Linked DNA regions of Urbifossiella limnaea. The protein of the gene in region 2 binds, or shares a complex with, the protein of the main gene of each other region. Links are inferred from orthologs where the notes say so. Each region holds a gene or a part of one and is shown on either strand. Other genes may lie near its edges.

Evidence for each region.
Region 1: the proteins of ETAA1_RS22745 (region 2) and smc are in contact, whole or in part, in a crystal structure (PDB 3ZGX), measured with the Bacillus subtilis proteins. The link is inferred for Urbifossiella limnaea from one-to-one orthologs.

The regions. Positions count from the first base shown.
Region 1 is NZ_CP036273.1:73,407-79,897, forward strand. Bases 2,370-6,491 are described here. They hold smc (chromosome segregation protein SMC), read right to left. Parts: upstream 6,116-6,491; coding sequence 2,570-6,115; downstream 2,370-2,569. Other genes in these bases: ETAA1_RS00380 (TIGR03067 domain-containing protein), read right to left, coding at 2,370-2,493; ETAA1_RS00390 (HEAT repeat domain-containing protein), read right to left, coding at 6,249-6,491. Also shown: ETAA1_RS00365 (TolC family protein), read left to right, coding at 1-187; ETAA1_RS00370 (hypothetical protein), read left to right, coding at 248-472; ETAA1_RS00375 (HNH endonuclease signature motif containing protein), read right to left, coding at 799-1,575; more of ETAA1_RS00380, read right to left, coding at 1,690-2,369. UniProt on the Bacillus subtilis protein: Required for chromosome condensation and partitioning.
Region 2 is NZ_CP036273.1:5,575,164-5,582,669, reverse strand. The notes cover bases 1-2,767. They hold ETAA1_RS22745 (segregation and condensation protein A), read left to right. Parts: upstream 1-903; coding sequence 904-1,632; downstream 1,633-2,767. Other genes in these bases: ETAA1_RS22735 (FAD-binding and (Fe-S)-binding domain-containing protein), read left to right, coding at 2,058-2,767; ETAA1_RS22740 (hypothetical protein), read left to right, coding at 1,759-1,977; ETAA1_RS22750 (hypothetical protein), read left to right, coding at 1-694. Also shown: more of ETAA1_RS22735, read left to right, coding at 2,768-5,009; ETAA1_RS22730 (hypothetical protein), read right to left, coding at 5,186-7,246; ETAA1_RS22725 (hypothetical protein), read right to left, coding at 7,353-7,506. UniProt on the Bacillus subtilis protein: Participates in chromosomal partition during cell division. May act via the formation of a condensin-like complex containing Smc and ScpB that pull DNA away from mid-cell into both cell halves.

The DNA.
Region 1 (6,491 bases), 5.5 Mb from region 2 along the record:
CGCGGCGCTGGTCCGCCGCCACCGGACGGAGCCCGACAAGGTGGCGTTCGACGACGTGGTGCTGGCGCAGCAGAACCTGGGCCAGGCGCAGCAGGCGTACCTGAGCGCGCTGGACGCGCAGTGGCGCGCCGTGGTGGACCTGGCGAACCTCGGCCAGCTCGACGACCTGTTCCCCCCGGCCCCGTAGCGGCGCCGCGTGTTTCCTGGTCAGCCTTGATCCGCGCCAGGGGTCGGGGACAATACGGGTATGAGCACCGCACCCGCCGCCGTCCCGTTCGCTGACGCGATCCCGCCGGAGCTGGAGGCGGACACCCAGGCTGTTCTCGACAAGCTCACCACGGGCCGGCCGCTGGACCCGGAGGTCCGCGCCCGGATTCACCAGGCGGCGGCCCGGGTGCGCGAGGAACTTGTCCGCAAGTACGGCGTCCTCGACATCGGCGTCCCCGCCGTCCGCGAGTTGCGCGACCGCTGAGGCCGAATCCATTCGATCCAAGAACGGGGTTGTACAGGCAGCCGGTTTTCAGGCCGAAGGCCTGACAGCCCTCAGCCCAGGGCAAGGCCCGAAGGGCCGCCGCCCTGGGTCCGGGGTGCGAGTGGCCGTGCAGGCTGAAGGCCTGCGAGCCGGCTCCCAGCCCTTCAGGCTGGGGGGTGATTCGTGCCGCGTACCCAGGGCGGCGGTGCTGCGCACCTGGCCCTGGGCTGAGGGCTGTCAGGCCTTCGGCCTGAAAACCGAAGGCCGAGGAGCGGCCGAAGACGCGTTCCCCCGCGGAGCGGGGAAACGAGGTAAATAGAGGCCGTCTAGTGAATCTCGATCGTGCCTGCGAAGGGCTTCTCGGTCTGGATCGTGACGGAGTTCGCGGGAATAGTGACGGTCGCGCTCAACCCCTCCTTGAGCCCCTCGTCGGTCTTCGTGTACACCTTGAACGACGGGGCGAACCCGCGACGGTGTACGCTGACGGGAACGCCGAAGATGAACACCCCCTCGTGCTCGATCCAGTCCTCCTCGGTGAACTCTCTCGTGTACGGTGCGATTGGTTCAGGTGGACTCAACACCTGCCCGAGCTCCTTGCTGTCCCCGCTCTTCCAGGCGGTCACGAGCAAGCGGCCCTTCTCGGTGAGTTGCACTTGGTAGGTCACGAGGGTCCAGTTGTTGTTCGCCTTGAGGGAGAACACGACGAGCCCGGCCCCGACGAGGCGGGAGAACTGGAGCACCCCATCCCCTGACATGACGAGCAGCTGCTCGGGGATGGTGTGGAGGAACAGCAGCTTGTCGATCGTGTCCAGGTCGAACGCCCGGCCGAGGGTCATGAGCATGGACTTCCAGGCGAAGATCGACGCCTCCTTGATCGTCCCCCGGTGGTACAGGGCGTGACACGTCGGGCAGAGGGCGATGAGGTTCCAGGGCTCGTCCGGTCCCCCGACGTTCACCTCCCAGATGTGGTGCATGTCGAGGGCGAGGATATTGCGGCACGTCGGGACGGCGCAGCGATACCCGGATTCCGTCAGGACCTTGGTAACGAGGTTGACCGGAAGGTTCTTCCGCTCCTCGGGCTTCGTCCGCTTCGCCTTGCCCATGACACTCTCTTCTGACGCAGGTGGCTCACGCCGCCTGCCGCGCCTCGGGCTCCTCGTCGGGCCAGTCCTCGAACCGCATCGGCAGCACGCGGCTGATGCCGCTCTCCTGCATCGTCACGCCTCCGGCGTGGTCAGCCCGGCGCGCTTCAGCACCGCCACGAGCACCGCCGACGCCGCCAGCCCGGCCGCGGACCCGGCCAGCAGCGCCAGCCCCCAGCCGAGCCAGCCGTGCTCCGGCTCCAGCAGCTTCCGCAGGTTCTCGTACACCCCGAGCGTCAGCGGCAGGGCGACGCCGAACAGCACGCCGAACCCGGCCAGGCCCGCCCGCGTGAACCGGTCCGCCCGGGTGAGCCGCGACAGCCCGTAAGCCAGCAGCCCCACCAGCACCCCGCTGACGGTACACCGCACCGCCAGCGCGCCCCACACCCCCAGCTCGCCGACCACGCCCTTCTCCGCCGCCTCGCCGAACCCGCCGCCGACCATCAGCGACACGATGAGCACGACCCACCACACGGCCGGCGTGATGCTCGGCGGCGGCTGGTCCGGCACCCGCACCCACACGCTCAGGGTGTGGCCGCTCCCCGGCGGGCTCGCGAATGCCGTCGGCCGATCGCCGTCGGGGCCGGCGGCGCACGCCACCAGCACGTCGCCGTCCACGCGGAAGATTTGCCGCAGCGTGTGCCCGGCGGCCGCACCGGTGTTGATGGTCACGTCGGACCGGGGCGGGTCGGTCGAGTGGTCGGCCACGGACGTGCCGGTCTGGTAGACCCGGCCGAGTACCGTCACCGTGTACCCGTCCGGGGTGACGGTGAGGTGCGTGGACCGGCCGACCGGAATGTCCTTGCCGTCGGCGACCACCGCGGCCTGCCGCCAGGTGCCCACGGAAGCCGGCGCGCGGCCGGGGGTCGGTTCGCTCATCGGGAGCCTCGGCGGGAAAGAGGTGCCGACAGGCTACCGCCCGGTCGGGCGGGTGTCAAAGGGTTCGTCCGAACGCTCACGCCGCCTGTTGCGCGGGCTCCTCGTCGGGCCAGTCCTCGAAGCGCATCGGCAGCACGCGGCTGATGCCGCTCTCCTGCATCGTCACGCCCCACAGGCGGTCCGCCGCGGCCATCGTCCGCTTCTTGTGCGTGATCACGATGAACTGGCTCCGGTCCAGGAACTCCCGCAACACACCCGCCAGCCGCGCCGTGTTCGCCTCGTCCAAAGCCGCGTCCACCTCGTCCAGCAGGCAGAACGGGCTCGGCTTGTTGCGGAAGATCGCCAGCAGCAGCGCGATCGCCGTCAGCGTCCGCTCGCCGCCGCTCAGCAGCGACAGTGCCCGCAACTCCTTCCCCGGCGGCCGCGCCGTGATCTCGATGCCGCTCTCCAGCACGTCCACGCCGTCCTCCAGCACCACGTCCGCCTGGCCGCCGCCGAACAGCTTGCGAAACAGCTCCTGGAAGTAGCCGCGGACCGCGGTGAGGGTGTTCGTGAACAGCGCCCGGCTCTCGCCGTTGATCGCGTCGATCACGTCCGTCAGCGACTTCCGCGCGGCGGCCAGGTCGTCGTGCTGGGCCTTCAGCCCGTCGTGCTCGGCTTCCACCCGCGCCAGCTCGTCCAGCGCCTCCAGGTTCACGCTGCCGAGGCGGGCCAGCTTCTTCCGCAGGTCGTCGATCTCCTGCGCGGCGCTCAGCGCCGGGCCGGGGTCGGCGCCGTCCGCGGGCTCCTGCGTCAGGTCGATGCCGTAGTCCTCGCGGAGGCGGGCGGCGACGGCCTCGCGGCGCGCCCGCAGGTCGTGGACGGCCAGGTCCCGCGCGTGCGCCGCGGCCTGCTGCTCCTGCCAGCCGGTGCGGATGCCGTCGAGCTCGCGGCGGGCGGCGTCGCGGGCGGCGCGGTCGGCGGCGGCGCGGCCGGACAGCCCCGCGGCCTGCCGCTCGCGCGCCTCCTTCTCGGCGAACGCGGCCGCGGCCGACGCGGTCGCCCGGAGGATTGAGAGAACCGTCTCGGCGAGGCGCCCCTGAGCGGTCCGGAACGCGGCCGACTGATCGATCGCCTCGATCTTCCGCTTCCGCAGGTCGGCTTCCAGGCCGGCGAGCCGGTCGCGGGTGCGGTCGCGGTCGGCGGCGGCGCGGCCGGCACTCACCTGGGCCGCGGTGTGCGCCTCCTGCGCCGCGGCCTGCGCCTCGGCCGCGGCCTTCGCCTCGGATTTCAGCCGCTCCAGCTCCGTCTCCAGCCCCGCGGCCTCGGCCTCGGCGGCCTCCGCTTCGAGCTTCGCGCCCACCCACGCGGCCTCGGCCCGGCGCACCTCCTCCTCGTCGGTCCGGGCCTCGGCGCGCAGCAGTTCGATGCGGTCGTCGAGCTCGTCGAGCTGCTGGCGCTGCACCGCGATGCGCTGCTGAAGGTCGCCGGCCTCGCCGGAAAGGAGGTCGATTTCCGCCTCCGCGGCCTCGGCGCGGCCGGCGACGGCGTCGGCGTCGCGGCGCAGGTCGGCGAGCTCGGCTTCGGCGGCGGTCACGTCGGCGGCGAGGGCGCGCGACTGGTCGCGGAGGTCGCGCAGCTCGCTCTTGCGCGACACCAGCCCGGCGCCGCCGACGACGGGGCCGACGGTCAGGGTGCCGTCCGGTTCGAGGAGGTCGCCGGCGCGGGTGATGACGCGGCGGCCCGGGTGCCGGCGCGCGTCGGCGAGCGTGTCGGCGAGGACGACGGCGCCGAGGAGCTGGTCGGGCAGCGCGGCGAAGTCGGGGTGCTCGCAGCGGACGAACGACGCGAGCGTGAGCGGCGAGCCGTCGGCGTCGGCCGGCGGATTTGGCGGCGCGAGCGGGATGAACCCCACGCGCCCCGGCACGCCGGTGACCGCGGCGACGACGGCGTCCACCGCGCCCGGGTCGCGCACCACGAACCGCTGCGCCGCGTCCCCGAGCGCCAGTTCGACGAGCCCCGCGACCTCGCGCGGCACCGTGAGCAGGTCCGCGACGAGCGGCAGGGGCGTCGGCAGGGTGCGGGTGCCGGTTCGCAGCAGGTCCAGCACCGCGCGCACGCCGGCGCCGAGCCCCTCCTGCGCCCGCTCCAGTCCTTCCAGCACCTCGACGCGGCCGCGCAGGTCGCCCTGCCGCACGCGCAGCGCTTCGAGCCGGCCCTGCACCGTTTCCTGTGCGTGGTCGAGGGCGTCGCGCTCGGAATGGAGCCGGTCCAGGGAGTCGCGGGCGTCGGCGAGACGCGCCTGCACGTCGGCGTCGGCGCGGGAGAGGCCGTCGAGCGCGGTTTCGAGGCCGCCGCGGCGCGCGCCGAGGTGGCCGAGCTCGCCGCGCTTGCGGGTGTAGCCGGCCTGCAGCCGCTCGACCTGCTCCAGGCTCGCCGTCGTCCGGCCGCGCGCCGCGGTCGCCCGGCGCACCAGGTCGAACTGTCGCTCCTGCCCCGCGGTGATGCGCGCCGTCACGTCGGCGGCGTGACTCGTCGCGGCGGCCAGCGCGGCGGTCGCGGCTTCCGCGGTGTGCGTCTCGGCCACGAACGCCGCGTCCGCGGCCTGCGCGGCGCTCGCCGCCGTCGCCAGCTCGGCCTCGATGCCGCGCAGGCGGGCGGCGATGTCGGCGCGGGCCTTCGCCACGCGGGCCACCTCCGCCTCGTGCTCGGCGGCGGCGGCGCGGTCGTGCTTCGCCCCGGCCTCGAACCCGGCGATGCGCTGGCGCGCGTCGGCGAGCGCCGCCTCCTCGCGGCGCAGCTCGGCCTCCGTCGCCGTCACCGCGGCGTCGAGCGCGCGGGCGGTGCGGTCCAGCTCCTCGGCGCGCGCCGCCGACCCTCCGGCCGCGGCGGTCAGCTCGGCGAGCGCCGCTTCCTCCGCGGCCAGCGCCGCCGACAGGTCGCGGTACTCCTTCGCCCCCAGGCCGACGCGCAGCTCCTTCAGGCGGTCCGAATACTCCTTGTACTTCTGGGCCTTCGACGCCTGCATCCGCAGCGTGCGCAGCTGCGCGTCGAGGCCGTCCAGGCGGTCGCGCGATCGCGTGAGGTTGCTCTCGACGGCGACCAGCTTCCGCAGCGCCTCGTTCTTCTTCGCCTTGAACCGGCTGATGCCGGCGGCCTCGTCGAAGATTTCGCGGCGGTCCTTCGTGGACGCCTGCAACAGCTCGTCCACGCGGCCCTGGGCGATGATCGTGTAGCCGCCGGACCCCGCGCCGGTGCCGAGGAAGATGTCCTTGATGTCCTTCAGCCGCGACATCATGCCGTTGATGAGGTACTCGCCGGTGCCGTCGCGGTAGACGCGGCGCGTCACCTGCACCTCGTCGGCATCGACCCCCAACAGCCGGCGGGCGTTGTCGAAGGTGACCGTCACCTCGGCCATGCCGAGGCTCTTGCGGGAGGAGGAGCCGTTGAAGATGACGTCGGCCATCTCGCCGCCGCGGAGGCTCTTGGCGGACTGCTCGCCGAGAATCCAGCGGACGGCGTCGACGACGTTGCTCTTGCCGGACCCGTTGGGGCCGACCACGGCGGTGACGCCGGGGGAGAAGTCGAGCCGGGTCTTGTCGGCGAACGACTTGAACCCGACGAGTTCGAGGCGGCTGAGCATGGCTTTGGAGTGGGCAGTGGGCCGTGGACAGTGGGCCGTTAAGGACAGGAGCCGGGAGCGGGACGACGAAGCCCGAGGGCGGTGAACCCCCGGGCTCGGTCTTCACTGTCCACGGCCCACTGTCCACGGCCCGCTACCGCCCGAACACCGTCCCCGGGTTCGTGCCGCGCGGGGCGGCGGCCGCCGGCGCCGGCTCGGTCGCGGTCGTCGGCACCACCGGGCTCAGGCCTTCGGCCTGGGCCGGGGCCGCCGGCTGGCGCGGGCCGAACAGCCGACCCGGCTCGCGGCTCAGCGGCGCCCGCACCGGGGCGTCGGCCGGCCGCGCCTCGCTCGGGTCCGCCGGCAGGTCCACGCCCGCGGCTTCGAGTTCGAGGCT
Region 2 (7,506 bases):
CGCCTTCCGGCACGCCGTGGCCAGCACCCGCGCCGCCGACGACACCGCCGTCGACAGCGGCTGGAAGGACAAGGCCGAGGCCGGGCTGACGCTGCTGAACGACTACCTCGCGCTCTACCCCGGCGGGTGGGAGGCGTGGTACGCGACGCGGATGGCGGCCCGGCTGAACCACGAGCTCGGCAAGGCTGAGGTCGCGGCCCGGCTGTGGGCCAAGCAGGCGAAGGCGCCGGAGGCGACGCCCGACCTGCGGACCGAGGCGGCGTACCAGGAGGCCGACTCGCTCATGCGCTCCGGCCGCTACACCGAGGCCGCGGCGAAGGCCGACGAGGCGAAGAAGAGCGCCGCCGCCGGCGCCCCGAAGGACCGGCTCAACCTGATCTCGGTGGCGGCGAAGGCGGCCGCCGGCAACCCGCTGGACGGGATCGCCCCGCTCGAGGCGGAGATCGGCAAGACGAAGGACGCGGCGGTTCGGGCGACCGGGCAGGCGATGCTCGGCGAGCTGTACCTGGCGGGGAAGAAGCCGCGCGAGGCGATGTGGGCACTGCTCTGGGTGGAGGTGGTGTACAACCAGGACCGCGACGAGGTGGCGAAGGCGCTGGCCCGGCTGACCGAGGTGTACAAGCAGCTCGGCGACGAGGACCGCGAGCGGACCAACCACGACCGCATGCGCCGCAACCGCGCCCTCCTGCTGTGACGGCGGACGGGGTCCGACGATTTCAGACGACGCGTTAGGCCGGGGCGCCAGCCCCGTCGGGGCTTGACTCCCGACGGGGCTGACGCCCCGGCCTTAACGCGCTTCACGGCCCGACTCAGTCCAAGGGAACCGCACAAGCGACACGCCGCGGAGTGCCGATAAGTCCGGAGGGCGCACCCGCCCCGGTTCCGCAGGAAGGATTCCTCCCGGTGCCGTACACCGTCGCCCTCGACGCCTTCCACGGCCCGCTCGACCTTCTCCTCTACCTCGTCAGGCGGAGCGAGGTGGACGTCCTCGACATCCCCGTCGCCGCCGTCGCCGACCAGTTCCTCGACTACCTCCGCGTGATGCGCGACCTCGACCTGGAGGTCGCCGGCGACTTCCTCGTCATGGCCGCCACGCTCATGGAGATCAAGAGTCGCGCCTTGCTGCCGGCCGACGCCGCGGACCCGGCCGACTCCGACAAGCCCGACCCGCGGGCCGAGCTCGTCAAGCAGCTGATCGAGTACCGCCGTTTCAAGGAGGCCGCGGGCGCGCTCGAGGAACTCGCCGGCGCCCAGTGCGCGCGGGTGCCGCGGCACGAGTCGCCGGACGCGGCGCCCGCCGCCGGGCCGGTCGTGAAGCCGGTCGAGCTGTGGGACTTGGTGAGCGCGTTCGCCCGCCTCGTCCGCGAGACCCAGGCGGCCGGGGCCACGGTCGCCGTGGACGACACGCCGCAGCACGTTTACGAGGCGCAAATCCGCGAGCGCGTGGCAGCCGAAGGCCGGGTACGGTTCCGCGACGTGTTCACCCCCCCGCACCACAAGGCCCGGCTGATCGGCATCTTCCTGGCGGTGCTCGAGTTGATCCGCCACCACGGCCTCGGCCTCGACCAGCCCGACCCCGCCGGCGACATCTGGCTCGTGGCCGTAGCCGCGCCGCTCGACGTCGCGGAATAAATTTCGCTTTCGGGCCGACCGCCGCGGTGTTAGCGTACCGGTAGCGGCCCCGTAGCGCTCGGGCACGGGCGTTGCTTCACTTCCGACCCTGGCCGCCACCCGGCGGCTCCCAATCGAGGGCGTCCGATGAGCGAGTTCAGCCGTATCGACGATCACGGTGACGACCGCGGGCTGTGCAAGAGCTGTCGGTTCTGGGACGCCGAGCACGACGGCGCCCGCGAGGAGGACGCGACCGTCGGCCTGTGTATGCACGCCGAACTGACGCACTTCTCCCTCCAGGTGAGCGGGCACTGCGGCTGTAACCGGTACGCCGCAGTCCTTCTGGCGGCCGCCGCCGGGAAATGACGAATGACGAATGACGAATGACGACGGCGGTCTCGGTCATTCGTCATTCGTCATTCGTCATTCGGGCTATACCACCCCGCATGGATTCCGACTTCCACGCCGTCCGGTGCGAGTCACTGGTCCGCTACCTGCGCCGGCACGTCGCCGGCGAGGTGCGGTTCGACGACACCTCGCGCCGCCTCTACAGCACCGACGCCAGCCACTACCAGGTTCAGCCGCTCGGCGTCGTCGTGCCGCGGACCGTGGACGACCTGGCGGTGACGGTGCAGATCGCGGCCGAACTCGGCGTGCCGATCACGGCCCGCGGCGCCGGCACGAGCCTGTCGGGGCAGGCCATCGGTCCGGGCGTCGTGTTGGATTGCTCGAAGTACCTGAACTGCGTCGGCGAGGTGGACGCAGTCGGCCGGCGGGTGACGGTTCAGCCGGGCGTGGTGCTGGACCAACTGAACCGCGCCGTGGCGCCGTTCGGGCTGGTGTTCGGCCCGGACGTGGCGACTGCCAGTCGGGCCACGCTCGGCGGCATGATCGGCAACAATTCCGCCGGCTCGCGGTCCGTCGTCAACGGCCGCACGGTCGACCACGTCCGGTCGCTGACGGCGGTTCTGTCCGACGGAACGGTGGGCACGTTCGGCCCGCTGTCCGCCCACGAGTACGAGCGGAAGCTGGAGTTGCGGACCCGCGAGGGCGACGCCTACCGCGCCACCGCCGCCGTGGTCCGCGACCACGCCGCCGAGATCGCCGCCCGCACGCCGCGCATCCAGCGGAAGGTGAGCGGGTACAACCTGCTCTCGCAGTGCGACGCCCCGCCCTCGCTCGTCCCGTTGCTCGTCGGCTCCGAGGGCACGCTTGCCGTCACCGCCGGCGCCGAGCTGAACCTGCTGCCGCGGCCCAAACACCGCGGCCTCCTCGTGCCGCAGTTCGCCACCCTCGCCGCGGCACTCGACACGCTGGCCGCGTGTCTCGAACTCGGCCCGTCCGCCGTCGAGCTGATGGACCGGATGCTCATCGAACTCGCGGCCAAGCAGCGCGGCCTGAAGGACACGATGGCGGCGGTCCGCGGCCGGCCCGAGGCGCTGTTCATGGTCGAATTCAGCGGCGACGACGCGGCCGAGGTGGCGCACCGCGTCCACGAGCTGGCGCGCCGGTTGAAGGGCGTCCCGGGCCTGACCGCGGCCGTGCCGGCGCTCGACCCGGCGACGCGCGACCCCCTCTGGAACCTCCGCAGCGCCGCGCTGCCGCTGCTGTTCGGCACCGTCGGCGACCGCAAGCCGGTGACGTTCGTCGAGGACTGCGCCGTCGCCCCGGAGCGGCTGCCGGAGTTCACCGCCCGGTTCCGCGACGTGCTGCACCGCCACGGGACAGACGGCTGCTTCTACGGCCACGCGTCTGTGGGGTGCCTCCACATCCGCCCGGTGCTGAACCTCCACGACCCGGCCGACGTGCGGACGATGCGCGCCATCATGGCCGACGTCGTGGCGCTGACGCTGGAGTTCGGCGGCAGCCTGAGCGGCGAGCACGGCGACGGCATGGTGCGGAGCGAGTGGAACCGGGCGATGTTCGGCCCGGTGGTGTACGAGGCGTTCCGCCGGGTGAAGCGGGGGTTCGACCCCGGCAACGTGCTGAACCCCGGCAAGGTGGTGGACGGCCCGGCGATGGACGAAGGCTTCCGCCACCCGCCCGGCCGGCCGCTGCCGGAGTTGCCGACGGTGTTCGACTACGAGGCGCAGGGCGGGTTCTTCCGCAGCGTGGAGCTGTGCAACGGCGTGGGCGTGTGCCGCAAGACGCAGGGCGGGGCGATGTGCCCGAGCTACCGGGTGACGCGCGACGAGCGCGACACGACGCGCGGCCGGGCGAACGCGGTGCGGCACGCTATGGAGGGTGACACGCTGGCGAGCGGCCGGCGTGAGCCGGCTGTTCCCGGCGCGACGCAACGGCCGGCTCACGCCGGCCGCTCGCCGCTGTCGCAGCGCTGGGTCGCCCCTGTGATGGACCTGTGCCTGTCGTGCAAGGCGTGCAAGAGCGAGTGCCCGAGCAACGTGGACGTGGCGAAGCTGAAGGCCGAGTTCCTGCACGCCTACTACGCCCGCCGGGTACGGCCGCTCGGGCACCGGCTGGTGAAGCGCGTCCACCAACTAAGTCCGCTCGCGGCCCGCTTCGCCGGCGTCGGCAACTGGCTGGCGCGCCAGCGGTGGGTGCGGGGGGCGCTCGAAAACCTCGCCGGCATCGACCGCCGCCGAAGCCTGCCCGAACTGCACCGCGAGCACTTCCGCGCGTGGTTCGCACGGCGTCCGTCGTCCTCCGTCCGCCGTCATTCGGCCGGGCCGAACCGCGTCGTGCTGCTCGACGACTGCTTCACCACCTTCCAGGAACCCGACATCGGCCGTGCCGCGGTCGGGCTGCTGGAACGCGCCGGGTTCGCCGTCGAGCTGGCGGGCGTGTGCTGCGGCCGGGCCATGATCTCGAAGGGGTTCCTCGGTGACGCCCGCCGGCTTGCCCAGCAAGGGGTTGCAAAGCTGGACCGGTACGCGGCGGCCGGCGTGCCCGTGCTCGGCCTCGAGCCGAGTTGCCTGCTCACGCTCGTCGACGAGTGGCCGGAGTTGGTTCCCGGCGCGGCGGCGAAGCGCGTCGCGGCGGCGGCGCACCTCGCCGAGGCGTGGCTGGCGCCGCGGCTGCGTGACAGCGGGGTGTCACTCGCGGCCGAGCCGGGGAAGGTGCTGTTCCACGGCCACTGCCACCAGAAGGCGCTGGTCGGCACCGCGGGCACGGCGGCGGCGCTGAAGCTGGTGCCGCACCAGGACGTGACCGTGCTCGACGCCGGCTGCTGCGGCATGGCGGGGGCGTTCGGCTACGAGCGGGAGCACTACGACGTGAGCGTGGCGGTGGCGAACCTGGCGCTACTGCCGGCGCTGAACGCGGACCCGGGGGCGACGGTGGTGGCGACCGGCACTTCGTGCCGCCACCAGGTCCGCGACCTGACGGGCCGCCGCGCCTGGCACCCGCTGGAGGTGCTGGCCGCCGCGGCCGACGGGTGACCTGCCGGAGAGGTGTCGCAACCCGTTTACGGGCCGCGGCCTGCGCCAATCACCGGATTTGCGGCTGGTACGAACCAACTTTTTTATGAGTCGGTGACATGTTTCCGGAACCCGACCCCCCTCCCGCCGCAGAATCATTCCGCCGGCCGGTCGGAGATCGAAGTCGATAACCGGCGTCAGTTCTTCGGCCGCGGCGGCTGGAAGACGTTCCGCTGGTCGTTGGCCAGGTCGTTCAGCTTGTCTTGCAACTTCCGCTGCGCCTCGTCACGCTGGCGGGTAAGGAGGTACGCGTCCTCCTCGGTCACGATCGTCTTGCGGCGCGCCTCGCGGGTGTAGCCGGCGGGGCGTGCGTTGCCGCCGCGGGCGACGAGCCACTCCGAGTAGCGGTCGAACACCTCCATGTACACCTCGATGGTGTCGCCCACTTCCAGGCGGCCCGGAGTGCCGTCGGCGCGGCGCTTCCGCAGGCCGTCGGTCTGGAAGTTGTACCGCCCGCCGGCGTCCAGCCCGCCTGGCTCCGTCGCCGGGTTCGCCGCCGCCACCGCGTAGAACTCCACCTGCACCTTCGGCCGGGCGAAGCGGTCGAGGCCGGCGAACGACTTCTCGAACAGCCCCAGCTCAGGCACCCACCGGCCGACCTTCCGCAGGTCGGCCGTCACCGCCTTGAGCGGCAGCCGGGTGAACACCGCCCCCGCCGGGTCCTGCCGCGGGTGGTTGATGTCGCGCGTCGCCGCCGGGAGCGTCGCCGGGTCGAGCCCCTTCGGCACCACCCGGTACGCCAGGTTGACCCGGCCGACGCCGAGCTCGGAGCGGGCCGAGTAGATGATCTGCATCGGGCCGGTCTCGCCGTCGCCGCCGGCCGTCGGGCGGAACGCTACCGGCATGCTGTCCCACTCGTACAGCCGCGGGTCGCCCTTGCCGTCGAACTGCGCCGGGTCCGGGTTCCGCGTCGATTCCTTCTGAAAGGCCACCGCCGGCGGTTCGTCCGGCAGCATCCGCACGCCGCGCCGCGCCGGCGCGGGGCTCGCGAAGCCGCGGGTGTCGGTCAGGTCGATGCGGTATCCGATGAGCTTCTCGCTCGCCGGGAACGTCCACCCGGCCAGGAGCCCGTCGGGCGAAAGCTCGTCGGGTGTGAGCGGCGTGCCGTCCACCTCCTTGTTGCCGCTCCCGCGGAGGACCGGCGTCAGCACCGCCTTGACCACCTGCTTGGTGAACGTCGCCTCGACGCGGATGCCGGACAGCGGCAGGGCCGCGGTCACCTCGCCCTTCGGCTGGTAGCGCTCGAACGGCAGCGGCACGTCCTTGCCGTCCACGCTGGCGGTCCGGGTGCCGAGGTACGTCGGCAGCAGCAGCCACGCCTCGATGTCCTTGACCTGCGGCGGCGGCTCGAACTTCACGGTACCGGGGGTACGCGTGCGGCCGTCGCGAAGGCGGGCACGGAACGTGAAGTCCACCGACGACGGCGGCAGCTTCGCCGCGAACACCGCCGAGCCGTCGGGGTTCGTGCTCTCGTGGGCGAGGCGGTAGGTGTCTTCGGGGTTGTCCTCGGGGCGGACGAAGGCGCTGCCCGTCGCGTCCTCAGTCCACTCGCCGGTGACGCGGTAGCGGAGCACGACTTCGGCGCCACTCGGCCACACGTCCGGGGTGACGTTTTCGAGTTGCACCGAGCGCGGGATGTCGGCGCCGGCGAGCATCTGCCGCTGGAGCAGGATGCCGGCGAGGGTGGGGTTGATCGCGGCGAACAGCCCCCACCCGAGGACGGCGGGGGCGGCGGCGGCGAGCCCCCACCCGGCGGGGCGGTAGTCGATGAGCTTCGTGAGCCGGTGGCGCGCGGCCATCTCGCCGGCTTCGCGAGTGACCTCGGCGATCAGCACCGCGGACATGCCCGCCGTCTTCGCCCCGGCGCGGTTCAGTTGTAGCGCGGTGACGAGGCGGTGGTCGAACTCGGGGATGGCCTTCTCGGCGCGGAGCGCGAGGTCGTCCACGGGCGGCGCGGCGACCCACGGGCGGAGCACGAGGAAGTAGGCGAGCCCGGCCGCGAGCGCGATCTGGCCGCCGGTGACGAGCAGGCGCAGCGCGAAGGGTACGTCGGCGAAGCGGTCGTAGAGCCAGTCGGCGAAGCAGGCCGCGCCGAGGACGGCGAGGGCGACGCCGACGAGGCCGCCGGCGCCGAGGGCCAGGCGGACCAGCCGTTCGCGGAACCGCCAGTGGCGGAGCTGTCGGAGCAACAGGTTCATCAGCGGTTCTCACCCTCTCGGCCAGCGGCCCACGTCAGTGGGCTGTGCCTGCCGAGGACTCGCGCCATGAAACAGCCCACTGACGTGGGTCGCTCGCCACGACTCGTCAACTCAGCCCGTTGAACTTCCGCGCCACCCACTCCAGCGTTAGCAGACCGACAACCAGCATGAGTGCCCACTTGTTCCACATCACGTACTCGGTCCGCGTCGTGAACGGCACCGTCTGCGGCTTCACCTGCTCGGCCAGCGTTGCCAGGTCT